4 regions of the Delftia sp. RIT313 genome follow, and region 1 is predicted to be linked to each of the others. Evidence: predicted binding sites of a transcription regulator. Region 1 holds the regulator's gene; each other region holds the start of a gene.
The links. Region 1 encodes FNR, which switches genes on or off when oxygen is low (the NO sensors DNR and NnrR bind a similar motif). Its sites were predicted from a motif close to TTGATNNNNATCAA; they were not measured.

Region 1 (7,322 bases):
TCGGCGAGCGCCTGTTCATGAACAACTGCGCACAGTGCCACGGCTCGGACGCACGCGGCGGCAAGAGCTTCCCCAACCTGACCGATGGCGACTGGCTGCATGGCGGCACGCCCGAGAAGATCAGGGAAACCATCACGGGTGGCCGCATCGGCATCATGCCGCCCATGGCCGCTGCCGTCGGCACGCCCGACGATGTGCGCAACCTCTCGCACTATGTGCTGAGCCTGTCGGGCAGCCCGCACGACTCGCTCAAGGCCTCGCTGGGCAAGTCCAAGTTCACGGCCTGCGCAGCCTGCCACGGCATGGACGGCAAGGGCAACCAGGCCCTGGGCGCGCCCAACCTGACCGATGACATCTGGCTGCACGGCTGGGGCGAGGCCGCCATCACGGCCATGATCAACAACGGCAAGCACAACGAGATGCCTGCCCAGAAGGACAAGCTGACCGAGGCGCAGATCGCGGTGCTTGCTTCCTATGTCTGGGGCATGTCGCACAAAGACGGCGCAGTCCGTCAGTAAGCACAGGGGCGGCGCTGCGGCGCCGCCTTTTTGCGTTTTGAGTTTTCAGATATTTCAAAAAAACAAAGGAACCCACCATGAAGCCCGAGAGCGGGGATGACACCGGGAAGCCTCCCCGCAAAGTCATTCCGATCACGCCGGCCACGCCTGATCCGGGCGAGCTGGTGTCGATGTTCGAGTCGGAAAAGAAGGTCTACCCGCGCTCCATCAGCGGTGTCTTCGCACGCTGGCGATGGGCCCTGGTGTTTCTCACCCAACTGGTTTTCTACGGCCTGCCCTGGCTGGAGTGGGGCCAGCGCCAGATGGTGCTGTTCGACCTCGGAACGCGGCGCTTCTATCTCTTCGGGCTGGTGCTGTACCCGCAGGACTTCATCTACCTGGCGGGCCTGCTGATCATCTCGGCGCTGGCATTGTTCCTGTTCACGGCCGTGGCCGGGCGCCTGTGGTGCGGCTTCTCGTGCCCGCAGACGGTCTACACCGAGATCTTCATGTGGGTGGAGCGCAAGGTCGAAGGCGACCGCAGCGCGCGCATGCGGCTGGACAAGAACGGCTGGACCTTCGAGAAGGCCTGGAAGAAGTCGCTCAAGCAGTTGCTGTGGATCGCCATTGCGCTGTGGACCGGCTTCACCTTCGTGGGCTACTTCGTGCCCATCCGCGAGCTGGGCGGCGAGCTGCTGGCGCTGCAGGGCAGCTGGCAGATGTTCTGGGTGCTGTTCTACGGCTTTGCCACCTATGGCAACGCGGGCTACATGCGCGAGCAGGTCTGCAAGTACATGTGCCCCTATGCGCGCTTTCAGAGCGCCATGTTCGACCGGGACACCATGATCGTCAGCTACGACACGGGCCGGGGCGAGCCGCGTGCGCCGCGCACCAAGAAGGTGGACTACAAGGCCCAGGGCCTGGGCGACTGCATCGACTGCAAGATGTGCGTGCAGGTCTGCCCCGTGGGCATCGACATCCGCAACGGTCTGCAATACGAATGCATTGGCTGCGGCCTGTGCATAGACGCCTGCAATTCCATCATGGACAAGATGGAGTACCCGCGCGGCCTGATCCGCCTGACCACGCAGAACGCCATGGCCGGCCTGTGGCGGCGTGCCCAGGTGCTGCGCCGCATCTTCCGTCCGCGCGTGCTGATCTACTCGGCCGTGCTGATCGGCTTGAGCGTGGCCATGATCGTGAGCCTGGCGCTGCGCCAGTCGGTCAAGGTGGACGTGATCCGCGACCGCGCCTCGCTGTCGCGCATCGTGGCGGGCGGCAAGCTGGAGAATGTCTACCGCCTGCAGATCATGAATGCCACCGAGCAGGCCCAGCGCTACCGCATCAGCGCCCACGGCCTCGATGGGCTGGAGCTGGCGTCCGAGCAGGAAGTCGAGGTCGGCCCGGCCGAGACGCGCGGCATTGCGGCGCGCCTGCAGATTCCCTACGGTTCGGCCGAGCCGGGCTCGCACACCGTATTCTTCGATATCGATGCCGTGCATTCGGGCGCGGGACGCGCGTCCGAAAAGGCCGTCTTCCTGGTGCCCCGGTGATGTTCCTGGCAGGCGCGGCAAGGTCCGCGCCTGCCGCCTGAAAGAAAGAGGTTTCCCATGTCTTCCAGTCCCGCAGTGTCCGCGCCCGCGCAGGCTCCCTCGCACCCCGACGCCGGCAAGCCCTGGTGGAAGTTCGGCCATGTCTGGCTGGTGGTGGCCGGCCCGGCGGCCGTGGTGGTCGCTGCCGTGATCACGGCCATCATCGCCATCAATGGCGCCGATCCCGTGATCGACCCCGACTACTACCGCAACGGCATCACGATCAACGAGCGTGCCGATGGCGTGCGCGAAGTGCCCAAGAGCATGGCGCCCGCCGTCACCGGCCGCAACCATGCGGCCACGCCCGCGCACGATCACCCCACGGACCGCTGATCGCCGTGCACCCCTGCAAGAGGCCGCAGTCGCGGCCTTTTTGCATGGCGGATCGCATCTCCGGCATGCGCGACGGGTGAGGGTTTCCTACAGGCGTGCAGGGCGCTGCGGGGCTTGGCGCCATGCGTTGGCGCGGCGCACAATGAAGGCGACCCCTCGACAGCACAAGGAGATCGCTGATGTTGGCCCAACGCTGGATGTGGATTGCCTGGCCTGCCTTTCTGGCAGCCGCCGTGATGGAGATGCTGGTTTTTGCCTTTGTGGACCCCCTGGAGCTGCATTGGCTCGGCGACCTGGGCTGGTCGCGCCAGGGCATCTACACGCTGGCCTTCTTCGCCTTCTGGGGCGTGACCATGCTCTCCAGCCTGATGACCACCATGCTGGGCCGCTCGGCCCGCGATCTCAATGACGGCGTGGTCTCCGAGCCCGACCCGGACCTGGCCATGCAGGGGCTGGGGCGGGACTGAGCGAGAGCCCGCCGCAATGAACAAGGCCCGCTGTCGCGGGCCTTGTTCATTGGCGGATGAATGCTTGCCGCCCTTGCAGCCTCACTGGCACTGCTGGCTGTTGACGATGCGCTTGAGCGCCTCCGTGTCCAGGATGCGCAGATGGCGCTGGCGCACCTCGATGATGTTGTCGTCCGCGAACTTGGAGAAGGTGCGGCTCACCGTCTCCAGCTTCAGGCCCAGGTAGCTGCCGATTTCCTCGCGCGTCATGCGCAGCACCAGTTCGGACTTGGAAAAGCCCCGCGCATGCAGGCGCTGCACCAGGTTGAGCACGAAGGCGGCCAGGCGCTCTTCGGCGCGCATGCTGCCCAGCAGCAGCATCACGCCGTGTTCGCGCACGATCTCGCGGCTCATGACCTTGTGCACATGGTTTTGCAGGGCCGTGACCTCGCGCGACAGGTCTTCCAGCTTGTCGAAGGGCATGACGCAGACTTCGGCGTCTTCCAGCGCGACGGCATCGCAGGTGTGGTGGTCGTTGACGATGCCGTCCAGGCCGATGATCTCGCCGGCCATCTGAAAGCCCGTGACCTGGTCGCGTCCATCCTCGGTGGCCACGCAGGTCTTGAAGAAGCCGGTGCGGATGGCGTACAGCGAGGTGAATGTCTCGCCGTTGCGAAACAGCAGGCCTCCGCGCTTGACCTTGCGGCGCGTGGCCACGATGTCGTCGATGCGCTGCATCTGCTCGGCATCCAGGCCCATGGGCATGCACAGTTCGCGCAGGTTGCAGTTGGAGCAGGAGGCTTTGATGGTCTGAAGGTTCATGGAGTGATAAACATCAGCGGCACACAGCGTGCCGGCGGTGACCTCGTGGATTGCGATGAGTTGGATCAAATTGTCGCAGCAGTCCCTCAAACAACTCTTGATATGAGTCAAGGACATGACCGATGTGCTGCGGCACAGTCGAGGTATTAGAGGAAAAAACCCATGACCGCTGTCACCCCAGAGCTGCTGCGTCGCTTTGACGTACCGGGGCCCCGATACACCTCGTTCCCTACCGCCGACCGCTTTGTCGAGGCCTTTGGTGCAGAGGACTATATCCTGGCGCTGCAACAACGCAAATCGAGTACCGCAGCGCGTGCCACGCCTTTGTCGCTGTATGTGCACGTGCCTTTTTGCGAGTCGCTCTGCTACTACTGCGCCTGCAACAAGATCGTGACGCGCCACCACGATCGCGCCGCCGTCTACCTGGACTATCTGGCGCGCGAGATGGCCTTGCACACGGCCCATTGCGGCAAGGGCCAGACCGTCAGCCAGCTGCACCTGGGCGGCGGCACGCCCACCTTCTTCTCCGACGACGAGCTGCGCACGCTGATGGGCCTGTTGCGCGAGCATTTCAAGCTGGAGCCGGGTGGCGAGTACTCCATCGAGGTCGATCCGCGCACCGTCAGCGTCGAGCGCCTGGTCGTGCTCAAGGAGCTGGGCTTCAACCGCCTGAGCTTCGGCGTGCAGGACTTCGACGAGCAGGTGCAGATCGCGGTGCACCGCGTGCAGCCGGCCGAGCAGGTGTTCGAGCTGGTGGCGGCCGCGCGGCAGCTGGGCTTTGCCTCCATCAACGTGGACCTGATCTACGGCCTGCCCAAGCAGACGCCCGAATCCTTCGAGCGCACGCTGGCCCAGGTCAACGCGCTGCGGCCCGACCGCATCGCGCTCTATGCCTATGCCCACCTGCCCGAGCGCTTCAAGCCGCAGCGGCGCATTGCGGCCGAGGATCTGCCCCAGGGGGCCGACAAGCTGGCCATGCTGTCGCGTTCCATCGCCGCGTTCATGGACGGTGGCTATGTCTATGTGGGCATGGACCACTTCGCCCTGCCGGAGGACTCGCTGGCCGTGGCCAAGCGCCAGGGCCGGCTGCACCGCAACTTCCAGGGCTACAGCACCCAGCCCGACTGCGACCTGATCGCGCTGGGCGTGTCGGCCATCGGCAAGGTGGGCGCCAGCTACAGCCAGAACGCCAAGACGCTGGAGGAGTACTACGACGCCATCGACGCCAGCCACCTGCCCGTGGTGCGGGGCCTGGCGCTGTCGCGCGACGACCTGGTGCGCCGCGCCGTCATCATGGCCATCATGTGCCAGGGCGCCGTGCTGTTCGAGCCCATGGAGCAGGCCTGGCTGCTAGGCTTTCGCGAGTACTTCGCGCCCGAGATGGCGGCCCTGGAGGACCTGCAGGCCAAGGGCCTGGTGCAGATCAGCGACGAGGGCTTCCAGGTCACGCCCATGGGCTGGTACTTCGTGCGCGGCGTGGCCATGCTGTTTGACCGATATCTGCAGGCGGACAAGAACCGGGCGCGGTTTTCGAGGATCATCTAGGCCCCATGCTGTTGTCGCTGCTCTGGACCGCTTTGATCATGGGGCTCGTCGGCGGGCCCCATTGCCTTGCCATGTGCGCTGCGCCCTGCGGCGTGGTCACGGGCGGGGCGGGGCAGGGCGGCGGCTCGCAGGTGGTGGCCGTGCATGGATTGCAAAGCCGGCTGTGGCTGCGCACGGCGCTGTTCCACGGCGGCCGTCTGGCCGGCTATGCCAGCCTGGGCGCTGCCTCGGCCCTGGCCATGGAGAGCCTGTCCTGGCTCACCAGCCAGACCACGGCGCTGCAGCCGTTCTGGACGCTGACCCATGTCGCCGTGATGGCCTGGGGCCTGGCCATGATGGTGCAGGCCCGCCAGCCCGCCTGGCTGGAGTCTGCCGGTCGCGCCGCCTGGCGGCGCGTGCAGCCCTGGGTGTCGGCGCCGGGCGGTACGCTGGCGGCAGGCTATGCCTGGGCGCTCATGCCTTGCGGACTGCTGTATTCGGCCGTGCTGGTCGCCGCGCTCAGCGGCGGCCCGTTGCAGGGCGCGCTGGCCATGGCGGCCTTTGGCGTGGGCAGCGGGCTGTGGCTGGTGGCCGGCCCCTGGCTGTGGCGGCTGGGCCGGCAGCGCCTGAACGGCCTGCGCGCCGAATGGGGCACGCGCCTGGCCGGCCTGATGCTGGTGGGCGTGGCCGTCTGGGCGCTGTGGATGGACCTGATCTACAAGCCCAGCCTCTGGTGCCGTTGAGCAACAGCTGAGGCCAGACTTGGCACCTGGGGTCGCGGATTGGCTGCGAGGCCCTCAGAACTGGAGATAATGCCCGAATCATCGGCTTACATATTGCCGATTCCTTCAGCCTCGGGGCCGTTGCCGCGCGTGAACCATTCCGTCCTCATCGATATCCGAGACCTCCGTCCGGGCATGTTTGTCCAGCTCGATGTTGGGTGGCTGAACCATCCCTTTCCGGTCAGCAGCTTCAAGATCACCTCCAGCGCACAGATCCAGACCCTGAAATCCCTGGGCCTGGAGGTGGTGCGCTGTGTCCCGCACAAAAGCGACACCTGGCCCGCCGAGGTGCGCACCCCGCCGCCGCAGGAGCTGCCGCCCGTCGTGGTGGCCCCCGAGCCTGCACCCACCGAACCTGCTCCAGCACCGTTGCTGCTGTCCGTGCCCGACTGGCGCGGCCGGCTGGAGGACTGCAATGCGCGCTTTCAGAAGGTGGAGCGTGGCTATGTGGCCATAGAGACCACCATTGCCAGCGCGCCCGAGCAGGCGCGCATGCCCACCGAGGCCCTGGTCGATGGCTGCCTGGCCGAACTGGCGGGCCCGCAGGACGTGGCCATTCACCTGCTGTCCGATGGCGTGGGCAGCAGCCAGAGCGTGCATGCCGTCAACGTGACCGTGCTCAGCCTGCTGCTGGGCCGGGCCCTGGGCCTGCGGGAATCGCTGCTGCGCGACCTGGGCCTGGCGGCGCTGCTGCATGACGCGGGCAAGCCCGTGGCCGGTGTCGAAGGCATGCACGGCCTGGCCCTGGAGCCTTCCGTGCCCGACGCCCTGCGCGAGCGCTACGAGCGCCATGTGGGCGAATCCGTGGCCATTGCCATGCGCATGGGCCTGTCGGCCCAGGTCACCACGGCCATCGCCCAGCACCATGAATGGGCCGACGGCACGGGGTTCCCGCTGAGCCTGGTGGCCGAAGACATGGAGCTCACGGGCCAGATCCTGGCCCTGGTCAACAGCTACGATCGCCTGTGCAATCCCGGCGATGCACAGACGCCGCATACGCCGCACGAGGCCCTGTCCATGCTGTTCAGCCGGCTGCGCGACAAGTTCGCCGCGCCCGTGCTCAATGGCTTCATCCGCATGATGGGTGTGTTCCCCCCGGGCTCGGTGGTGGAGCTGACCGACGGGCGCCATGCCATGGTCATGTCCGTGAATGCATCACGCCCGCTCAAGCCCTCGGTGATGGTGCACGATGCCGGCGTGCCGGCCGCGCAGGCGCCCGTGCTGGCGCTGGAGCTGTTTCCCGAGCTGGGCATACGCCGGGGAGTGGCGCCCGCGCAACTGCCGCGCGATGCGCTGGACTACCTGTCGCCGCGCCGGCGTGTCTGC
Region 2 (7,322 bases), on a different contig from region 1:
CCTTCCGATGAATACACCCCGCCGTGAATCCCCTCCCCACGCCCCCTCTCACGCCCTGCAACCGCTGTGGGACCTGGCCGCCGCCCAGATCCAGGCCGAGGCCCTGGTGCTGGCCCTCGAATCGGGGGCACTGGACCGGCTGGCCACGCCCCAGACGCCGGCCGAGCTGGCCCTGGCCCAGGGCTGGAACGAGGCCAATACCTCCCACTGGCTGGAATTGCTGTGGAGCATGGGCCTGCTGCGGCGCGGCCAGCACGAGCCCGTGAGCTACCTGCTGGCCACCGATGCGCTGCGCTACCTGCACAGCGCATCGCCGGAGTCCTGCGGCGCGGCCTGGCTGTTCCGCCTGCGCTCGCTGCGCCACTCCGCCACGCTGCTGCGCGGCCTGGTCGAGCACGGCCCTGCCGGGGACAGCTCGGCCTGCCGCGCCCCCTTGGCCACGGGCAATGCCGAAGGCTGGGCCGCCGCCGCGCGCGCCCAGATCGGCCAGGAGCAGCGCGCCGTCAGCGTGCCTGCCGCGCTGCAGGTGCTGGACCAGGTGCCCGAGGTCGCTGCCGGTGCGGGCGCCGCGCGCCGCATGCTGGACCTGGGCGGCGGCCCCGGCTGGATCGCGCTGGCCCTGCTGCGCCGGCAGCCTGCGCTGCAGGCCAGCGTTTTCGACTGGCCCGAGGCCGTGGCCGTGGCGGCGGACAACGCCCGCCAGTCCCGCCTGTCCGACCGCTTCACCGCGCTGGGCGGCAACCTGGCCACGGACGGCATAGGCAGCGGCTACGACCTGGTCTGGTGCTCGTCCGTGCTGCACTTCGTGCCCGATGCGGCAGCCGTGGTCGCCAAGGTGTTCGACGCGCTGGCGCCCGGCGGCGTCTTCGTCTGCGCCCATGCCGAGGTCGACGACACGCCCGAAGCCGCCCTGCGCACCCTGCCCTACTACCTGCCCATGCGCCTGCTGGGCCGCAGCGTGACCCGGCGCGGCGAGCTGCAGGCGCTGCTGGCGCAGGCGGGTTTCGAGCGCATCGAACGCATCGAGTCGCGCGAGTTTCCGATGGCGCCGCTGGCCGTGCTCATTGCCCGCAAGGCCGCGCCATGACGGCCGCAGCTCCCCGCCCTGTCTGGCTGCTCCAGGCACTTTTCGGCTGGCTGCACCTGGCGCTCACCGCCCCCAGCGTCTACCTCTGGCTGGGCCTGCCCCTGGTCATGCGCCAGCATGGCTGGTCGGGCACGGCCATCGGCCTGTTCCAGCTGGCGGGGCTGCCCGCGCTGATCAAGTTCGCGCTGGCCGCGCCCGTGGAAGCGCGCAGCGCGAACGGCCAGCCGCGCTACCGCGCCTGGGCGCTGGCCCTGTGCCTGGCCTATGCGGCCGTGCTGCTGGCCCTGGGCTGGCAGCAGTTGCTGGCCGAGCGCCTGTGGCTGTTCGGCCTGGCCTTCGCGGCCGCGCTGGCCGCCACCTGGGCCGACATTCCCGTCAGCGCCCTGGCCATCCGCCTGCTGCCCGCGTCCGAGCGCATGCGCGCCGGGGGCGTGCGCGCATCGGCGCTGTCGCTGGGCGCCATCGTGGGCGGCGGGATGATGCTGCTCATGCAGGCGAAATGGGGCTGGCGCGCGCCCTTCCTCTGCCTGGCCGGCACGCTGGCCCTGGGCGCCCTGCTGCTGGCCTGGGTGGTGCGTCATGAGCCCGGGGATGCGCCCTCGCCTGTGCTGCTGCCTGCGCCCAAAGCTGGACTGGCCGCCATGGTCCGCGGCTATGGCGCCCAGCCCGGCGCCTGGCGCTGGACCCTGGTGCTGGTCAGCTACTTCCCCTTCATCGGCGCGGCCTGGTTCTACCTGAAGCCGCTAATGTTGGACCATGGCTTCGCACCCGCCCAGGCCGCCCTGCTGGCCGGCATGGGCGGCGGCGTGGTGGCTGCGCTGGCGGGCGCGGCCTCGCCCCTGCTCACGCGCCGCCTGGGCACCCGGCGCGCCCTGCCCCTGTATGCGGGCTGCAATGTGGCGGCGCTGGCACTGCTGGCCGCCGTCATCGCAGCCGGCGCCCCGCCCCCGGGCCTGGTCGCGGCCGTGGCCTGCGTGGCAGCAGCCATGGGCGCCTCCTCGGCCTGCGTCTTCGGACTGATGATGCAATTCGCCCGCCCACGCTGGCAGGCCTTCGACTACGGCCTGCAGGCCAGCCTCTTCGCCGCCAGCCGCATGCTGGTGCCGCTGGCCGCCGGCGTGGCGCTGGACGCCATGGGAGCGGCAGCCATGCTCACCGGGCTGGCCGTGGCGGCCGCGCTGGCCTGGGTCTGGGCGCTGCGGTGTGCGGGGGATGGTTGGGCTTCAGCCACAGCGTAGGCCGCTAATCCCGCTGCCGCTCTGACGCATACACCGCCGCCTGCACGCGCGAGCTCAGGCCGAGCTTGCGCAGGATGTGTTGCACATGGATCTTGACCGTGGTCTCGGCAATGTCCAGCGTGCGGGCGATTTCCTTGTTGCTGGCGCCTCGGGCGATCTGGACCAGCACCTCTTCCTCGCGCGGGGACAGCGGCGAGGCCGGGGCCTCGTCCGGCTCGGGCGCCTGGGGCTCGGGCGCGCCCTGGGACTGGAAGGCGGCCACCAGCTTACCCATCATCTCGGGGCTGACCACGGGCTCGCCGCGCGCGGCGCGGCGCAGGGCCTCGGACAGCAGGTCGCCGTCGATGGTCTTGAGCAGATAGCCCTGGGCACCGTTGCGCAGCGCGGCCGCCAGGTCCTGGCCGTCCTCGCTCACGGTGAGCATGACGACGCGGCTGCCGGGCGATGCGGCCCGCAGGCCTGCGATGGCATCGACGCCCAGCACGCCGGGCAGATGGTTGTCCAGCAGGATGACCTGGGGCGCCAGCGCGGGCACCAGGCGCAGGGCCTCGCCCGCGTCGCCGGCCTCGCCGACCACGCGCAGGCCTGCGTCCTGGGCGATGAGGGCGATCAGGCCGCGGCGGAACAGCGTGTGGTCGTCGATGACGAAGACGGAGATGGGGCTGGAGAAGGACATGGGGCGGTCTTTTTCTTGCGGGAGCGTGTCACGCGTTCGAGGGGAGGGCCTGCGCTGGCGCGCCGGCCGAGGCCGACGGCGGCAGCTCGATCAGCACGCGCGTGCCCTCCCCGGGGCGGGAGTGGACATGGACCAGCGCCTGCGCCAGCAGGGCGCGCTCGCGCATGATGCCCAGGCCCACATGCAGCGAGTCCGGCGCAACGGCGGCGGGGACGAAGCCGCAGCCGTCGTCGCAGACTTCGAAGCGCCAGGGGTGGCGCCCCACGCGCAGCTCCACATGCCTGGCACCCGCGTGCTTGCGCACGTTGGACAGCGCCTCCTGCACCATGTGCAGCACCTGGATCTGCACGTCGGGCGCCAGCGGCAGGCCCTGGCCCGACATGCTCAGCGAGGTGGCAATGCCCGTCTGGTGCTCGAACTTGGACAGCGTGGCGCGCAGCGCGGCCTCGATGTCCTCGGCGCTGGTGCGCGTGCGGAAATGCACCAGCAGCTCGCGCACGTCGGCATAGCATTCGCGCACGCCCACTTCCAGCTCGCCCAGGCTGCGGTCGCGCGCCTCGTCGCGGCCCTTGGCCACGGCGTCGCGCAGCAGCTGGGTCTGTATCTTGAGAAAGGCCAGCGACTGGGCAATGGAGTCATGCAGCTCGCGCGCGATCAGGCCGCGCTCCTCGGCCACGGCGGCCTCACGCTCCAGCGCCGTGGCGCGCAGGCTTTCCATGGCACTGGCCAGGTGGCGCGCCATGGCGGACAGCAGGTCGCGCATGTCGTCCGTGAGCACCACGGTGGAGCGAAAGAACAGGTTGACCTCGCCCAGCAGGCGCTGCTGCAGTTGCACGGGGATGCTGACCACGGTCTCGAAGCCGGCCTCGCGGCAGTGCGGCAGCTGCAGGTCGCTGGCTGGCGTGATGGGGATCACGCGCAGCCGCGCCTGCTCGCGCGGCTGGCCGCACAGGCAGGCGCCCGTGTGCAGGCAGTGCTCCTGCACCGACATGGACTGGGGCAGGCCGTCGCCGGCCAGCAGCACGTAGCGCTCGTTGGCCTCGTCGGACCAGCGCACCGTGGCCGCATCGGCCTGGGCCGCCAGGCGGACCTGGCGCACAAAGCCTTCGGCCAGGGACTGCAGGCTGGCGGCCTCCGACGCCTGCACGCTGACCGCGTACAGCGCCTGCAGCTGCTGGTGCTGCACGTTGAGGCTGGCGGTCTTCTCGCGCACCTTGTCCTCCAGCTCGGCGTGCGAGCTCTGCAGCGACTGGGCCATGAGGTTGAAGCCGGCCGCCAGCTGGCCGAACTCGTCGTCCACCTCCACGCTCATGCGCGTGTCCAGGTGTCCGCGGCGCATGCGCTCCAGCGCCGAGCGCAGCTGGCCCACGGGATGCAGCACCAGCCAGTAGCTGGTGGCCATGAAGCTCACGGCCGCGATGATGGCCAGCGCCATCAGACACATCTGAAACAGGTGCAGGATGGCCGTCCAGCGCGAGAGCCGGTCCTCGATGGCCTCGACAAAGCCGTCCACCTCGCGCACGAAGGCATCGGCGCTGCCCATGATGGCCTGCGCATCGACATGGTCCTCGGCCTGCCACTGCGTGCGCAGCGCACTCCAGTCGCCGCGTATGCGCTCGTAGCGCGCGCTGACCGCATCGCTCCAGGGCACGAACAGCGGCCGCGACATGTCGCCGCTGCGAAGCAGGTCCAGGCTGGCATCGAACTGCCGTGCGCGCTCCTGCCACTGCGCTGGCGCCTCGTTCTGGCGCGCCATGGCCATGCGCACCATGCTCATGCGCAGCCGCCCGGCCTCGTTCACCGCCGCCGCACCGCCTTCCAGCTGCCAGGCCACCCACAGCGTGAAACCGATCGATGCCACGGCCGCGAGCAGGCAGGCCGCGCCCATGAGCAGCAGCTTGGTCGAAAGCGAGGGCTTGCCATGCATGGCTGCACTGTAGCCACGGCACATTTGCGCGTCTTGACCTGAATCAAGCGCCGCCCGTTTGCGCCGTGCCCCGCCCCGATTCCTAGGATCCTTTCAACTGCCCCCAATGCCCACAGGGCCTATGGGGCCCCCGCGCGAAGCCAGTGTTTAGCATGGGGCCATGCAAGTCCGCTCCCACCTCCGCCCCTTCATCCGCACCCCGCGCCTTGCCGGCCTGGCTGTGGCCGCATTGCTGGCGGCAGCCCTTGCCGGCTGCGCCAGCTCCTCCGCCCCGGCGCGGGACTGGACGCAGCAGCTGCAGCGCTGGTCCGACGCGCCCATCGTGCTGCTGGGCGAGCAGCACGATGCGGTCGCCCACCAGGCCTGGCAGCAGGCCACGGTGGAGCAGTTGGCAAAACAGGAGCGCCTGGCCGCGCTGGTGATCGAGATGGCGCCGCGCACGGGCTCCACGGCCAGCCTGGCACGCGATGCCTCCGAGGACGCGGTGCAGCAGGCCCTGCAATGGCAGGACGCGGCCTGGCCCTGGCCGCGCTACCGCGGCGTGGTCATGGCCGCCGTGCGCGCGGGCGTGCCCGTGCTGGGCGGCAACCTGCCGCGCGCCGACATGAAGCAGGCCATGCGCAACGAGAACCTGGACACCCACCTGCCGCCCGAGGGCTGGCAGCGCCAGCTCGACGCCATCCGCGAAGGCCACTGCGGCCTGCTGCCCGACACCCAGCTGGCGCCCATGGCCCGCATCCAGCTGGCCCGCGATGCCAGCATGGCCGAGGTGGCCAGGGCCGCAGTCAAGCCCGGCAAGACCGTGCTGCTGGTGGCCGGGCGCGGCCACGTGCTGCGCGGCGTGGGCATTCCCAGCTGGCTGCGCGAGGCCGCAGGCGCCAAGGTGGCCGTGGCGCAGGCGGGGGAGACATCGGTGGCGCAGGCCTCGGATGTGGATTGGCTGCAGAAGACGGATGCCCTGCCCGCCAAGGACCACTGCGCCGAGCTGCGGGAGAAGTTCAGGAATCCGCCGGCGCCGCGGGCCGATGCGGGCTGAAGCCCGCTGATTCCTGAAGAGGTTGCGGCCGGCCTTGCGACCGGCCGGAAATCAGCGGTAGAAAGCTTCCACGGCGCCCTTGAGCTTGATCAGCAGGGGCCTTCCCTTGCGGTCCACAGTCTTGCCGGCCGGCACCTTGATCCATCCCTCGCTCACGCAGTATTCCTCCACATCGAAGCGCTCGTTGCCGTTGAAGCGGATGCCGATGTCGTGCTCGAACACGGCGGCCACATGGTGCGGGCTGCGCGGGTCGATGGACAGATGGTCGGGCAGTGCGGGGCGATCGGCGGGTGCGTTGGCGTCGGTCATGGTCTTGTTCTCGCAAGAGGGTTCTGAAGAAAGCCGGTATTGTCCGCGCAATTCGCAGGCAGGCGCTGGCTGACAGGCTTTGGCGGCAGGCATCGTCATGCGGATGGCGGGCGGGCGTCGTATGCTGCGCTCCATGCTGTCGCCAGAGCAACGTCAAACACTGAAGTCGGCCAAGCGCCTGCCGCTGGCGCTGCTGCTGTTCGTGGCGCTGGGCTTCGTGGCCTCGTCCGTGGCGGCGGGGCACTGGCAGCAGGTGCCGCTGTGGCTGGCCTGCATCAAGGCTGTGACCGAGGCCTCGCTGGTCGGCGCGCTGGCCGACTGGTTTGCGGTGTCGGCGCTGTTCCGGCGCATTCCGCTGCCCCTGGTCGGGCGCCATACGGCCATCATCCCGCGCAACAAGGACCGCATCGGCGAGAACCTGGCGAATTTCGTGCGCGACAAGTTCCTGGACGGGCCTTCGCTGGTGGCGCTGATCGAGCGCCATGATCCCGCGCGCGTGCTGGCCGGCTGGCTGACCACGCCGGCCAACAGCACCCTGCTGGGGCGGCAAGTGGCGCGGCTGGCGCTGGCGGCGCTGGAGATGGTGCAGGACCGGCAGGTGGAGCGCTTTCTGACACAGGCATTCAAGGCCTTGCTGGCCCAGGTGGACCTGCCCCGCGCGGCGGCGGATCTGTTGTCGGGGCTGACCAAGGACGGCCGCCACCAGGCCGTGCTGGACGACGTGCTGGCCCGCGTCAGCGGCGTGCTGCGCGAGGCCGAGACCCATGTGCTGATCGCCCAGACCATCGTGCTGTGGCTCAAGCGCGAGCATCCGCTCAAGGAAAAGATGCTGCCCACGGACTGGCTCAGCGACAAGGGCGCCAGCGCCATTGCGGGCGCGCTCGACAGCCTGCTGCAGGACATTGCCAGCAATCCCGAGCACCACATGCGCAAGGCCTTCGACGCCTCCGTGGACCGGCTGGTCACGCGGCTGCAGTCCGACCCCGCTATGTCAGAGCGCGCCGAGCGGCTGCGCCACTACCTGCTGCACGACGAAAAGCTGGCCGGCT
Region 3 (7,322 bases), on a different contig from region 1:
ATGCGGCGCGGGCACCAGAATGCCGGCCAGCGGCAGGGCGTTCAGTGCCTGAACGCGGGCCAGCGCATGCCCCAGGTGGCAGTCGGAAACTCCCATGACCACGGGCATGCCCTGGGCCGCTGAGAGGATGGTGGACAGGGCGGCATCGTGCTCCGCTTCGCTCAGCGCGGCGGCCTCGGCGGTCGAGCCGCAGGCCACGTAGCCGGCGATGCCGGTGGCGTTGTAGTGCTGCACCAGGGCGCGCAGCGCCCCGTGGTCCACCGCCGCCTCATCTCCAGGAAGAAAGGGCGTGACCAGCGGAAGCCACAGCCCCTGGAATCGGGCTTGCGGCGAGGTGGTGGAAGGCAAAGACATGGAAGATCCCTTCGGGTGATTCAAACAATGAACGACCGGACGCAGCCACCGGCCAGACCGAGGGCGGAAAGGCAGGCGCCTGAAGGGATGCGGGAAGGGGAGATGGAGGCTGCCGGGCCGGTTCCGTCGCTCATCTGGACGGAACCTCAGCTCCGGTCAGACGAGCTGGGGTTTGCAGGCTTTGCCCAGGCACAGGCGCACGGCATCACCGTGGCATGTGGGGAAGGCAAAGATTGCAGGCATGGCGCGCAGTGTAGCGCGCCTGAGCGCCTGGAGGGCTGTCAGGCTGCGCCTTCGGCGCCGGGAGGGGGTGATGCATCGGGCAGCAGCGGTGCCTGCCACTCCAGCAGCTCGGCCAGGCGCTGCACGATCCAGCGCGCCTCGCCAGGGCTGACGATGGAGCCCTCGGCCGCCAGGCCCGCGTGCATGCCCAGCAGCACGCCTTGCTCCGAGGAGTTGCCGGAGTGATAGAGCGTCTGCGCCTGCTCGACCAGGTGGCTGGCCAGGTCCTCGCACAATTCATAGCGCCCGACCACGTCTGCAATCGATGCCTTGAGCCGGCCGTGCCGGTCGGCATACAGGGCGGCAAAGCTCGGCGGCGGCTGTATCTGGCTGGTCTCGTCCATGGCGCGCCTCAATCGGGTTCGAACAGGCGCTCGAAGCGTGCAAGGTCCTCGGCCAGCTCGCAGCTCACGAGCTGACCCATCTTGCCGTCGGCCAGGCGGTGGGCTGCGAACAGCGTGGCCTTGCCGCGAAAGTTGTAGTCGGGCAGATGGATGATGGTGTAGGGATGGGACACGAACAGCTGGTGCTCGTAGACCACGCGCTGCTCGTTGCGCGGCGACGGGTAGAGCGTGTATTCGGGGGTGGTGATCGTGAGTGTGGCCATGCATGGCCCGCCGCAGCAAAAAAGCGCTGGGGGCGGGGGAGGGCAATGCTACCGCGTTCATCACACCCTGGTGCGCCGCCGCCCTGCGACAATGCGGGCATGCAAGCAGCCCGTGTATCCATCCAGACCGAGGATTTCGACGTATCGGCCGAACTCGCCGCACTGCGCGGCGGCGACGCGCGCGTGGGCGCGGTCTGCAGCTTCATCGGCACGGTGCGTGACCGCAACGAGGGCGCCGCCGTGGCCAGCATGGAGCTGGAGCACTACCCGGGCATGACCGAGAAATCCATCGAGGCCATCATCGACGAGGCGGTCCAGCGCTTCGGCATCCATGGCGCGCGCGTCATCCACCGCATCGGTCCGCTGCAGCCCCTGGACCAGATCGTGCTCGTGGCCGTCACCGCCTCGCACCGGGGCATGGCCTTCCAGGCCTGCGAATACATCATGGACTACCTCAAGTCGCTGGCGCCTTTCTGGAAGAAGGAACAGACGCCCGAGGGCGCGCGCTGGGTGGATGCGCGCGTCAGCGACGAAGAGGCGCTGGCGCGCTGGCGCCAGTGAGGCGGCGGGCCTTCAGGTCTTGAGCGCGGCGCCCCGTAAACATTGCGGCGGGCGGAACACCAGCAGGTTTCCGAACATCACCAGCAGCAGCCCGCCCACGGCCAGCGGCGTCCAGACATAGCCCTCGAAAAGCGCCGAGATGCTGAGCGCAACAATGGGGAACAGCACTGTCGCATAGGCCGCCTTCTCCGGACCCAGCCGGCCCACCAGGGTCAGGTAGGCCGTGAACGCAATCACCGAGCCTGGAATGGCCAGGTACAGCCAGGAGCCCACATAGGTCCAGCTGGCATCGAAGCGCCAGGGCAGGCCTGCCACCAGCGCATAGCCGGTCAGCAGCAGCGTGCCGGCCAGCATGCCCCAGGCATTGGTCTGTGCGGGCCGCCAGCCCATGGACTGCAGCGACGCAGACAGCATGTTCCCGCAGGAAAAGCACAGCGTGCCCAGCACCGCCCAGGCCAGGCCAGGCAGGCTGGCATGCCGGCCTGCGCGCAGCTCGGGCCAGAACAGCGCCACCAGGCCTGCAAGGCCAAAGAGGCTGCCGGCCAGCACATGGGGCGCCAGCCTGCGGCCGTGGATGATGCGCGCCAGCAGCGCGTTCCAGAGATTGGCGCTGGAGAACACCACGGCGGCCAGGCCGCTGGCCAGCGTCTCGCTGGCATGCATGAAGCACACGAAGTTGAAGCTGAACAGGCACAGGCCCTGCGCCAGCACGCGCGGCAGCGCCGGGCCGCGGGGCACGCGCAGCTGTCGCGACCAGGCTAGCCAGGCGAACATCAGCACGGCGGCCAGCGCAAAGCGGTAGGCAATGGACAGCTCCACGGGCACGGCGCCCAGCTGCAGCTTCAGGGCGATCCAGGTCGAACCCCAGATCAGCACGACCAGGGCATAGAGGGTGGCAGTCATGGCCGTTGATGATGGCGCCGCAGGCTGGGCGGGCATGGCAGATTCCTGCGGTTTGATGGCCTGGCGCCATGCGTCGGTATGGCTGCGGGACCACAATCGCTGCCATGACGCCCACGCCGCTGCCCGAGCTGCCCTCCAGCCACCTGTGCCAGGTGCTGTCACGCTCCAAGGCCCGGCTGCAGCGGCGCGTGCGCCTGAGCGAAGGGGTGGAGCTGGCCGTCTGGGCCAATGTGGACGACGAGGTGCGCTACTGCCAGCCCGGTCACCACACGCTGTCGGTCTACCTGGCCGGGGGCGAGGGCTCGCAGCTCAAGGCGCGGCCCGAGGCCATGGGGGCGCCGGGGCGCATCTGCATCTTCACGCCAGAGGACGAATCGCACTGGCTGGTGCGCTCGCCCGTGCAGTTCCTGCACCTGTATGTGTCCGACCTGGCCTGGGCGGGGCGCGTGGTCCGCATGCTGGATGCCGAGCCCCGCTCGCGCACCTTGCGTGCGCAGATCTATGGGGACGATCAGGCCTTCCACGCCGGTGCCCGTGCGCTGATGCAGCTGGACTGGCAGGACCCGCAGCAGCAACTGGCGGCCGATGCCATTGGCCAGCAGCTGGTGGACCGGCTGGTGCTGCAGTCCGCCACGCCGCGCCAGCTGCAGGCGCTGCAGCGGCCGCTGGGCGGGCTTTCTGCGGCCATGCGGCGCAGGGTGCTGGCCCATGTCGAGGCGCATCTGCATGACTCCAAGGCCGTGTCGCTGCCGGCACTAGCGAGACAGGCCTGCCTCTCCGAATTCCATTTCGCACGCATGTTCCGCCAGAGCATGGGCTGCACGGTGCACGAATGGGTGCTGCAGCAGCGCCTGGCCCGGGCACGGCGCGCCCTGTCTGCGCGCAACGTGCCGCCGCTGGCCGAGCTGGCGCTGGATTGCGGCTTTTCCAGCGCCAGCCACCTGGTACGCAGCTTCCGGGCGCATTTGGGCGTTACGCCTACGCAGTTCTCGATTTTTCAGCGCAATGCTTGAGAAGGATGGCCGGCCTCGCCGGCCTTGATCTGGCGCAAGCGTCTGTCCTTGCAGACCGGGCATGGCTTGAAATTTGCCCTGCCGGTATCAGATAAATCGCAATGACCCTGTTTCAGGAGCGAAAAGAAACACCATGCGAATCGACAAACTGACAACCAAGTTCCAGGAAGCCCTGGCCGACGCGCAAACGCTGGCCCTGGGCGGTGACCAATCCAATATCGAACCCCTGCACCTGCTCGTGGCGCTGCTGCGCCAGGACGATGGTCCGCGCTCGCTCTTGCAGCGCGCCGGCGCCAACGTGGGCCAGCTGCAGGCCGCAGCCGAGAAGGCCCTGGCCGATCTGCCGCGCGTGCAGCACCAGGACCAGGTGCAGGTCGGCTCCGAGCTGGGCCGGCTGCTGCAGGCGACCGAGAAGGAAGCCCTCAAGCGCGGCGACCAGTTCATTGCCAGCGAGCTGTTCCTGCTGGCGCTGACCGACAGCAGCGGCTCTTCCACGCGCGCAGGCCAACTGCTCAAGGAAAGCGGCGTGACGCGCTCCAGCCTGGAGTCGGCCATCAACGCCGTGCGCGGCGGCCAGACCATGGACAGCGCCGAAGGCGAAGGCCAGCGCGAGGCCCTCAAGAAATACACCATGGACCTGACCGAGCGCGCGCGCATCGGCAAGCTCGATCCGGTGATCGGGCGTGACGACGAAATCCGCCGCTCCATCCAGGTGCTGCAGCGCCGCAGCAAGAACAACCCCGTGCTGATCGGCGAGCCCGGCGTGGGCAAGACCGCCATCGTCGAGGGCCTGGCCCAGCGCATCGTGGCCGGCGAGGTGCCCGAAAGCCTCAAGAACAAGCGCGTGCTGTCGCTGGACATGGCGGGCCTGCTGGCCGGCGCCAAGTACCGTGGCGACTTCGAGGAACGCCTGAAGTCCGTGCTCAAGGAAGTGGCGCAGGAAGAGGGCCGCATCATCCTGTTCATCGACGAGATCCACACCATGGTCGGTGCGGGCAAGGCCGATGGCGCCATGGACGCGGGCAATATGCTCAAGCCGGCCCTGGCGCGCGGCGAGCTGCACTGCATCGGCGCGACCACGCTCGATGAATACCGCAAGTACATCGAAAAGGATGCGGCGCTGGAGCGGCGCTTCCAGAAGGTGCTGGTCGAGGAGCCTTCCGTGGAGGACACCATCGCCATCCTGCGCGGACTGCAGGTGCGCTACGAGGCCCACCACGGCGTGGACATCACCGACCCGGCCATCGTGGCTGCGGCCGAGCTGAGCCACCGCTACATCACCGACCGCTTCCTGCCCGACAAGGCCATCGATCTGATCGACGAGGCGGCGGCCAAGATCAAGATCGAGATCGACTCCAAGCCCGAGGTCATGGACAAGCTCGAGCGCCGCATGATCCAGCTCAAGATCGAGCGCGAGGCCATGAAGAAGGAAAAGGACGAGGCCTCGCAAAAGCGCCTGCAACTGATCGAGGAAGAACTCGGCAGCCTGGAGCGCGAGTACGCCGACCTGGAAGAGGTCTGGAAGAGCGAGAAGGCCAGCGCCCAGGGCTCCGAGCAGATCCGCAAGGAGATCGACCAGATCCGCATCCAGATCGAGGAGCTCAAGCGCAAGGGCGACTTCAACAAGGTGGCCGAGCTGCAGTACGGCAAGCTGCCCTCGCTGGAAAAGCAGCTCAACGAAGCCCAGGCCAACGAGCAGGGGCAGGGCGGCGCACCCGCCCACAGGTTGCTGCGCACCCATGTCGGCGCCGAAGAAATTGCCGAAGTGGTCAGCCGTGCTACTGGCATTCCCGTGGCCAAGATGATGCAGGGCGAGAAGGACAAGCTGCTGCGCATGGAGGACCGGCTGCATGACCGCGTCGTCGGCCAGGACGAGGCCATCTCGGCCGTGGCCAATGCCATTCGCCGCTCGCGCTCGGGCCTGTCCGATCCCAACCGGCCCACGGGCTCCTTCCTGTTCCTGGGCCCCACGGGCGTGGGCAAGACCGAGCTGTGCAAGGCGCTGGCCGGCTTCCTGTTCGACAGCGAGGACCATCTGGTGCGCATCGACATGAGCGAGTTCATGGAAAAGCATTCCGTGGCCCGCCTGATTGGTGCGCCGCCTGGCTACGTGGGCTACGAGGAAGGCGGTTACCTGACCGAGGCCGTGCGCCGCAAGCCCTACAGCGTGCTGCTGCTCGATGAGGTCGAAAAGGCCCATCCCGACGTGTTCAACGTGCTGCTGCAGGTGCTGGACGATGGTCGCCTGACCGATGGCCAGGGCCGCACCGTGGACTTCAAGAACACGGTCATCGTGATGACGAGCAACATAGGCTCTTTGCTGATCCAGGCCATGGTCGGCGAGGACTACGATGATGTGAAAGATGCGGTCTGGGGGGAACTCAAGAACCATTTCCGACCCGAATTCCTCAACCGCATCGACGAAACCGTGGTCTTCCATGCGCTCGACGCGAAGAATATCGAGTCGATCGCAAGGATTCAGCTCAAGCTGCTGGAGCGTCGTTTGGAGAAAATGGACCTTGCGCTGCAGGTGTCCGACCAGGCACTGGCCGAACTGGCCAAGGTGGGCTTCGATCCCGTTTTCGGGGCCCGGCCGCTCAAGCGCGCGATACAGCAGCGGATCGAGAATCCGCTGTCGAAACTGCTGCTCGAAGGGCGCTTCCCGCCCAAGAGCACGATTGCGGTACATGTGGACCCGGTACTGGAGCCGGGCGTATTCCGGTTCGATGCGGCAGACCCCGCCTGACGCACCGGGCCAGCCAAGAAAGGCTTTGCTTTGAACGATTTTGTCGCCACCCTGACCCGCTGGGCCGTTCGCATCCTGCTGATGCTTGTGGGCCTGGTCTTCTTTGTCAGCCTGCTGACCGCCGCGGCGCTGCTGGCCCTGGTCTGGGCCGTGCGGGCGCTGTGGGCCAGGCTCACCGGCCAGCCGGTGATGCCCTGGGCCATGCGCATGAGCCCGCGGGCGGGCTGGCAGACCGTGTACCGCTCCGGCTCCGAGTGGATGGCACAGCGTCCGCAGCGCGCCTATGGCGCTGCCGAGGGCGGTGGCCGCCGCGCCGGTGCTGGCGTACTGCCGGGTGCGGGCGAGGTGACCGACGTTCAGCCCCGTGAAGTGCGCGAGCCCTGAAGCGTCTTGCTGCAGCCTTTACGCGGCCTGTGCATCTTCGTGCCCAGGCCGCGCGTGGCGGCCCGTATAGTCTGAAACCCTCGGGAGCCCGTGCAAGGCTCCCTTTTTTTTCCTGCCGCTGCATGCCAACATGTGCCGCGCCGCATCCTTGGAATGCGGCGCATGCAAGTGTCTTCTTACCATTGAGCCTATGACCCAGCTGGATCTCCACCGCGTCTTCGACCTTCAGTACCAGGCCAGCCGGGCGCAGGTGGACGTGCCCCTGCTGGTACGCCGCGAGCGCCTGCTGCGCATGCAAAAGCTGCTGGACGAGCACGGCCCCGTGCTGGCTGCCGCCGTGCAGGCCGACTTCGGCATGCGCTCGCCACGGCTGACCGAGATGGTGGAGCTGTTCGTGCTGCGCAACCTGCTCAAGCACACGCTGCGCCATCTGGCGCGCTGGTCGGGGCGCCAGCGGGTGCGAACGCCGCTG
Region 4 (7,322 bases), on a different contig from region 1:
GCCCAGGGCCAGGCTGCGCGGGCTGGGCCAGCGGTAGGAGGGCAGCTCCATCAGCAGCGGCGTGGGTCCGGCGCTGCGGCCGGCCAACTTGGCCACGCCGGCCACGGCCATGGCGCTGGCGATGCCGGCCACGTACAGCGCGAACAGCACCAGGCCCTGCAGGTTGAAGATGCCGCCCACCGTGCGCTCGGGAATGAAGGCGCTGATCAGCAGCGCATAGACCGGCAGGCGCGCCGAGCAGGTCATCAGCGGCGCGATCATGATCGTCACCAGGCGGTCGCGCCAGCTGGTGATGGAGCGCGTGGCCATGATGCCGGGCACGGCGCAGGCGAAGCTGGACAGCAGCGGAATGAAGGAGCGGCCCGACAGGCCGACCTTGCCCATGATGCGGTCCAGCATGAAGGCGGCACGCGGCAGGTAGCCCGAGTCTTCGAGAGCAAGGATGAACAGGAACAGGATCAGGATCTGCGGCAGAAAGACCAGCACGGCGCCCGTGCCCGCGATCACGCCGTCGGCCAGCAGGCTGCGCAGCGCGCCTTCGGGCATGTGCTCGTTGACCAGGGCCGAGACGGCCGAGACGCCGCCCTCGATGCCATCCATCAGCGGCTGCGCCCAGCTGAACACGGCCTGGAACATCAGGAACAGCGTGGCCGCCAGCAGCAGCATGCCCCACAGCGGGTGCAGCACCACGGCGTCGATGCGGTCATCACGCCGGGTGTCCACCACGGGCTCCTTGACGCAGTCGGCCATGATGCGGGCCACCTGCTGGTGCAGGGCCAGCACCTGCTCGCGCGCATCGCCCGGGCGGGCCGGGGCCTGCAGCTGCGGCGCTGCCAGGGCGCGGGCTTCGGGGCCGTCCAGCCATTGCAGCAGTTCGCGCGCGCCGTCCTGGCGCACGCCCACCGTGGACAGCACGGGCATGCCCAGGGCGCGTGACAACGCTTCGCGGTCGATATCGATGCCCTGGCGCCTGGCCATGTCGCTCATGTTGAGCACCAGCAGCATGGGCAGGCCCAGGCGCTGGGCTTCCAGCACCAGGCGCAGGTTCAGGCGCAGATGGGTGGCGTCGGTGACGCAGACCAGCAGTTCGGGCGGCGCCTCGCGCGCGTGGCGGCCCGAGACGATGTCGCGCGTGATGCGTTCGTCCTCGCTGTGGGCGTGCAGGCTGTAGGTGCCCGGCAGGTCCAGCACGCGCACACGCCGGCCGCTGGCCGTGCTCAGCCAGCCTTCCTTGCGCTCCACGGTCACGCCCGCGTAGTTGGCCACCTTCTGGCGCGCGCCGGTCAGCAGGTTGAACAATGCTGTCTTGCCGCAGTTGGGGTTGCCCAGCAAGGCCAGGCGCAATGCGGAATCACCACCGCCGCCGCCACCCTGGGCAGGCTGCAGCGGCTGGATGAGTTTGGGAGAGGACGACGCGCTCATGCCACCGCCTCCGGCGCCACGCGCACCAGGGCCGCCTCATGGCGGCGCAGCGCGAACGTGGCCTGGCCCACGCGCACGGCCAGCGGGTCGTCGCCCGGAAAGCCTGCGGCCAGGATGCGAACGGGCTCGCCCGGCAGGAAACCGATTTCCATGAGGCGCAGCAGCAGTTCCTGCTCGGCCGTGTCGCGCGCCGCATGGAGTTCGACCACGCGCGCCGGAACCTGGCGCGGCAGCGCATCCAGGGTGATGGCCGCAGCGGTGGCCGGGCTTGGAGAGCTGGGAGGCGCGGACAGTGCGGACGGAGCCGTGGCGTCCGTCCCGGGATTCATCGAATGCATGGCGTGTTGTATCAACTGATTTTTATTCTCATTTTGATTTTGATCGAATCCCCGTGGGAAGCCCGCGCATGGTATCGGAGTAAGAGGCAGGGTCTTGCCAAATGGCCGTCATGGTTTTTGGCCGGTTCCAGGCGCCCCGCACGCGTGCGCGCGACAATCGCGCTCCCACGATCCGCACCTGCACCTGCTTGCCCACGCCATGACCCACCCCTGCCTGAGCTGCGGCGCCTGCTGCGCATCGTTCCGCGTGGACTTTTCCGTGCATGAGTCGCAGGAGCATGGTGGCCGCGTGCCGGCCGGGCTGATCGAGGAAGTCACCGACTACACCTGCCGCATGCGCGGCACGGACTGGTCGCGCCCGCGCTGCGCAGCGCTGGTGGGCAAGGTGGGCGAGAAGGCCCATTGCGGCATCTACGAGTGGCGGCCCTCGCCTTGCCGCGAATTTGCGGCCGGCAGCGATGCCTGCAACCGCGTGCGCGTGCGCCATGGCATGCAGGCGCTGGACAGCGGCCTGCTGTAGCAACCAGCCAGGCGCTGCCGGCCGCCAACAGCCGCCACCACCAGCCGTTATTCCACGGGCAGCCCCGCCAACTGCCCCTTGAACTCCTGCAGCGAGAAATGCGTGTGCACCTGGCGCACGCCGGGCAGCCGGTGCAAGCGGGTGAGCAGCAGGTCCGAATAGGCATCGAGATCGCGCGCCACGACGACCAGCAGGAAGTCCTCCGGCCCCGAGATGCCGTGGAACATCACGACCTCGGGAATGGCGCAGACCGCTTCCTGGAAGTGGCGCGATGACTCCTCGTTCTGATGGTCTATGCCCACCATCACGAAGGCCAGCACGCCAAAGCCGATGGCGCGCCGGCTCAGCGCGGCGTGGTAGCCGGTGATCACGCCCTCATCCTCCAGCCGCTTGATGCGCCGCCACGACGGCGATTGCGACAAGTGCACGCGTTGCGCCAATTCGCCCGAGGTCAGCCGCGCGTTGTCCTGCAAGGCGCGGATCAGCAGCCGGTCCGTTCTGTCGATCTCGATTGACATAAACCACCTATGAATTCATATTTCACAGAATAACTTATCCAAGATCAAGCGCATTTAGGGATAACTACTAAACGCCCTGCGAAGGCCGTAACTAGCATCCGCCTCCGAAGCCCCCCACAGCAACGGAGACAACAACCCATGCCAGCCTTCGAAGACATCGTCCAGCGCGAAGCCGGACTCCAACAGCAGCTGTCCGCCGGACAGATGACCATGATCGCCATCGGCGGTGCCGTCGGCACCGGCCTGTTCCTGGGCAGCGGCTTTGCCATCGGCTTCGCCGGGCCCAGCGTGCTGATCAGCTATGCCATCGGCGCGGTGATCTCGCTGCTGCTCATGGGCTGCCTGGCCGAGATGACGGTGGCCCATCCGACCTCGGGCTCGTTCGGCGCCTATGCCGAGCACTACATCGCCCCCTGGGCCGGCTTCGTGGTGCGCTATGCCTACTGGGCCTGTGTGGTGCTGGCCGTGGGCACCGAGGTGACGGCCGTGGGCCTGTACATGGGCTACTGGTTCCCCGAGGTGCCGCGCTGGGCCTGGGTGGTGATCTTCTCGGGCGCGCTGATCGGCGTGAACATGATGAGCGTCAAGGCCTTCGGCGCCGTGGAGTACAGCTTCTCCATGATCAAGATCATCGCCATCGTGGCCTTCATCGTGGTCGGCGCCTGGGTGGTGTTCGGCACCCGGCCGGCCGGCGTGGGCTTTGCCAACTACGTCAACAACGGCGGCTTCTTCCCCAACGGCCTGTGGGGCACCTGGGTGGGCGTGATCATCGCCATCTTCAGCTACCTGAGCATCGAGATGATCGCCGTGGCCGCTGGCGAGGCCAAGGACCCGCAGCGCGCCGTCACCAGCGCCTTCCGCTCCACCATGGTGCGCCTGGTGGTGTTCTATCTGGCCACGATTGCGCTGATGCTAGCCATCGTGCCGTGGTCGGCCGCCGGCAAGGACGGCAGCCCATTCGTCAAGGTGATGGAGATCATCGGCCTGCCCGGCGCGGCCAGCGTGGTCAATTTCGTGGTGCTGGTGGCTGCCCTCTCGGCCATGAACAGCCAGCTGTACATCACCACCCGCATGATGTTCAGCCTCTCGCGCGCCGGCCATGCGCCCGCCGTGCTGGGCCGCGTGAACTCGCGCGGCGTGCCGCTGCCGGCGCTGCTGCTGTCCTGCCTGGGCATTGCCGTGGCCACGCTGTTCAACATCATCAATCCCGAGCAGTCCTTCATGCTGATGATGGCCGTGGCCATGTTCGGCGCCATGTTCACGTGGTTCATGATTTTCGTGACCCACCTGTTCTTCCGCATCCACTGGGTGCGCCAGGGCAACAAGCCGCTGGCCTTCCGCATGTGGGGCTTTCCGGTGCTGACGCTGCTGGGCGCGGCACTGATGCTGGCCGCCCTGGTGTCCACGCTGTTCACCGACGTGTTCCGCCTGACCGTGCTCACCGGCCTGCCCTTTTTGCTGCTGCTGGGCGCCATCTACGCCATCTGGTACCGCAAGCCGGCCGGCCAGACCGCAAGCGCTTCTCAAGCCAATACCCCAACCCAGGCCCAGGCCCGGTGACATCCGGCCTCCCGTTTTTCTCCCTCCCTTAGAAACATGACGACTCTTGCCCCCCTCGATACCGCCCGCGCCTCGATGTTCAGCCACGTCCCGCCCTACCCCGGAGATCCCATCCTGTCGCTGATGGAAGCCTTTCAGCAGGACCCGCGCACCGACAAGGTCAGCCTGAGCATCGGCCTGTATTTCGACGAGGCCGGCCGCCTGCCCGTGCTGGACTCCGTGCGCCAGGCTGGCGATGCCCTGGCCCGCGAGCAAAGCCCCAGCGGCTACCTGCCCATTGAAGGCATAGCCCCCTACCGCCAGTTGGTGCAGAACCTGGTGTTCGGCGCTGAGCACGAGGCCGTGCGCGCGCAGCGCATCGCCACCGTGCAGACCCTGGGCGGCTCGGGCGCGCTCAAGCTGGGCGCGGACTTCATCAAGCACTATTTCCCCGACGCCGAGGTCTGGCTCAGCGATCCCACCTGGGACAACCACCTGGCCATCTTCCAGGGCGCGGGCCTGCGCACCCACAGCTACCCCTACTACGACGCGGCCACGGGCAGCCTGCGCTTCGACGCCATGCTGCAGACGCTGCGCGAACTGCCCTCGGGCAGCGTGGTGCTGCTGCATGCCAGCTGCCACAACCCCACGGGCGTGGACCTGTCGCGCGAGCAGTGGCAGCAACTCATCCCCGTGATCGTGGAGCGCGGCCTGATCCCCTTCGTGGACATGGCCTACCAGGGCTTTGGCGATGGGCTCGATGAAGACGCCTGGTCCGTGCGCGCGCTGGCCGATGCGGGCGCCCAGGCCTTTGTGGCCAACTCGTTTTCCAAGAACTTCTCGCTGTATGGCGAACGCGTGGGCGGCCTCAGCGTGGTCTGCAGCGACGCGGCCACGGCCGGCAATGTGCTGGGCCAGCTCAAGGCCACGGTGCGCAGCAACTATTCCTCGCCCCCCACCCGTGGCGCGCGCCTGGTGCAGCTGGTGCTGGCGTCGCCCGAGCTGAGCGCCCAATGGGCGCAGGAGCTGGCGCAGATGCGCGGCCGCATCAAGGACATGCGCGCCCAGCTGCACGGCGCGCTGCATGAACGCTTTGGCGAGCGGCGCGACTTCGGCTTCCTGCTGACCCAGCGCGGCATGTTCAGCTACACCGGCATCAGCGAGCCCCAGGTCCACCGCCTGCGCGACGAGCACGGCGTGTACCTGATCCGCTCGGGCCGCATGTGCATGTCGGGCCTGTCCGGCGCCAACGTACAGTACGTGGCCGACGCCATTGCCACGGTGCTGGAGGCACCGCAATGAGCGGCTGCCCCGTCCATGGCGGCCTGACCGAGCGCATCGTCGCCGAGGAAAGGGCGCAGCTGGATTTCAGCCAGTCCATGAGCTATGGCGACTATCTGCAGCTGGACGCCATCCTCGGCGCCCAGCAACTGCTGTCGCCCACGCATGACGAGCTGCTGTTCATCATCCAGCACCAGACCAGCGAGCTGTGGATGAAACTGATGCTGCACGAGCTGGGCGCGGCCACGGCCGCCGTGGCGGCCGACCGCCACGCAGATGCCTTCAAGATGCTGGCCCGCGTGAGCCGCATCATGGAGCAGCTGGTGGGCGCCTGGTCCGTGCTGGCCACCATGACGCCTACCGAGTACACGGCCATGCGGCCGTATCTCGCCAGCTCCAGCGGCTTCCAGAGCTACCAGTACCGCTGCATCGAGTTCGCGCTGGGCAACAAGAATGCCGCCATGCTCCAGCCCCATGCCCACCGCCCGGACCTGCTGGCCCGGGTGGATGCCGCATGGCGCGCACCTTCCCTGTACGACGAGGCCCTGCGCCTGCTGGCACGCCAGGGGCTGGCCATTCCTGCCGGGCACCTGGAGCGCGACTGGACCCAGCCCTACACGGCCAGCCCCGAGGTCGAGGCCGCCTGGGCCCAGGTCTACCGCGACCCGCAGTCGCACTGGGACCTGTACCAGCTCGGCGAAAAGCTGGCCGACATCGAGGACGCCTTCCGCCTGTGGCGCTTTCGCCATGTGACCACGGTGGAGCGCGTCATCGGCTTCAAGCGCGGCACGGGCGGCACCGGCGGCGTCAGCTACCTGCGCAAGATGCTGGACGTGGTGCTGTTCCCCGAAATCTGGTCCGTGAGAACGAAACTGTGACCCCTGAGCGGCTTTGCCGCTTCCCCCGCTCTCGCTGCGCGGGCGCGGGACGACACCATCGCTGCGGGACGGCCCTTGCTCGGCGTCCGCCGATGGGCCGCGCCAAGTTTCCGACGCAAGAACACCATGCCTTCGCATGTAGTCAAAACACAAGGAAATCCATGAAGCAAATCATCGACGTGGGACTGCCGCCGCTCAAGCAGCCCTTCTCCTGGGCCGTCAAGGCCAGCGGCCAGATGCTGTTCACGGCCCACGGCCCCGTGCGGCCCGACGGCAGCATCGACACCGGCCCCATCGGACAGCAGGCGCGCCTGACCTTCACCAACCTGCGCAACGCGCTGCAGGCCGCAGGCGGCACGCTGGCGCATGTGACCCAGGTGCTGATCTATATGACCGACGTGGCCGACATGCCGGCCATCGACGCCGTGTACCGCGAGTTCTTCGAGGCGCCCTATCCCAACCGCTCCAGCATGGGGATTTCGGCGCTGGTGGTGCCGGGCATGAAGCTGGAGATCGTGGCCTACGCCATGCTCCCCTAGAGGATGTGACGGACATGCCGGCGCCCCGCAATTGCGTTCAATACAGGGGCGGCGTGCGGGACGAGACTGCGGGCCTTGTGCAGTCCTGCGTCCGCGCGAAATCTCATGTCCTCCTCGCTGCTCGCCATGGGCGTCTTCACCCTCGTCGGCGCCATAACGCCCGGCCCCGTCAATGTGCTGGCCCTGCGCCACGGCGCAGCCCGCTCGCGCCTGGTCTCTGCCGCCTATGTGCTGGGCGCCAGCGCCAGCTATGCGGCCGTGGTCTGGGTCATGGGCCAGGGAGCACA

Region 2: BW39_RS05180 (type IV pili methyl-accepting chemotaxis transducer N-terminal domain-containing protein) is a predicted target of FNR. The motif match lies at 4,962-4,975, and genes of this name have one in related genera.
Region 3: clpB (ATP-dependent chaperone ClpB) is a predicted target of FNR. The motif match lies at 3,745-3,758, and genes of this name have one in related genera.
Region 4: BW39_RS21125 (FeoA family protein) is a predicted target of FNR. The motif match lies at 1,794-1,807, and genes of this name have one in related genera.

Annotation. Positions count from the first base shown of each region.
Region 1 covers NZ_JFYT01000002.1:100,900-108,221, reverse strand. Annotated here, with positions in the region: gene ccoP (cytochrome-c oxidase, cbb3-type subunit III) at 1-518, shown strand, start outside; gene ccoG (cytochrome c oxidase accessory protein CcoG) at 596-2,050, shown strand; gene BW39_RS02330 (FixH family protein) at 2,108-2,422, shown strand; gene BW39_RS02325 (hypothetical protein) at 2,602-2,889, shown strand; gene fnr (fumarate/nitrate reduction transcriptional regulator Fnr) at 2,971-3,690, opposite strand; gene hemN (oxygen-independent coproporphyrinogen III oxidase) at 3,853-5,235, shown strand; gene BW39_RS02310 (sulfite exporter TauE/SafE family protein) at 5,241-5,957, shown strand; gene BW39_RS02305 (HD-GYP domain-containing protein) at 6,027-7,322, shown strand, end outside.
Region 2 covers NZ_JFYT01000030.1:28,455-35,776, forward strand. Annotated here, with positions in the region: gene BW39_RS05165 (class I SAM-dependent methyltransferase) at 8-1,087, shown strand; gene BW39_RS05170 (MFS transporter) at 1,084-2,325, shown strand; gene BW39_RS05175 (response regulator) at 2,330-3,001, opposite strand; gene BW39_RS05180 (type IV pili methyl-accepting chemotaxis transducer N-terminal domain-containing protein) at 3,030-4,928, opposite strand; gene BW39_RS05185 (ChaN family lipoprotein) at 5,089-5,964, shown strand; gene BW39_RS05190 (DUF3297 family protein) at 6,016-6,273, opposite strand; gene BW39_RS05195 (DUF445 domain-containing protein) at 6,395-7,322, shown strand, end outside.
Region 3 covers NZ_JFYT01000001.1:381,380-388,701, reverse strand. Annotated here, with positions in the region: gene dapA (4-hydroxy-tetrahydrodipicolinate synthase) at 1-354, opposite strand, end outside; gene BW39_RS01675 (hypothetical protein) at 636-980, opposite strand; gene BW39_RS01670 (hypothetical protein) at 989-1,243, opposite strand; gene BW39_RS01665 (molybdenum cofactor biosynthesis protein MoaE) at 1,343-1,804, shown strand; gene BW39_RS01660 (DMT family transporter) at 1,817-2,707, opposite strand; gene BW39_RS01655 (AraC family transcriptional regulator) at 2,812-3,720, shown strand; gene clpB (ATP-dependent chaperone ClpB) at 3,854-6,466, shown strand; gene BW39_RS01645 (hypothetical protein) at 6,497-6,850, shown strand; gene BW39_RS01640 (coniferyl aldehyde dehydrogenase) at 6,981-7,322, shown strand, end outside.
Region 4 covers NZ_JFYT01000068.1:151,684-159,005, reverse strand. Annotated here, with positions in the region: gene feoB (ferrous iron transporter B) at 1-1,422, opposite strand, end outside; gene BW39_RS21125 (FeoA family protein) at 1,419-1,760, opposite strand; gene BW39_RS21120 (YkgJ family cysteine cluster protein) at 1,960-2,280, shown strand; gene BW39_RS21115 (Lrp/AsnC family transcriptional regulator) at 2,328-2,798, opposite strand; gene BW39_RS21110 (amino acid permease) at 2,937-4,358, shown strand; gene BW39_RS21105 (amino acid aminotransferase) at 4,434-5,639, shown strand; gene kynA (tryptophan 2,3-dioxygenase) at 5,636-6,496, shown strand; gene BW39_RS21095 (RidA family protein) at 6,658-7,035, shown strand; gene BW39_RS21090 (LysE family translocator) at 7,141-7,322, shown strand, end outside.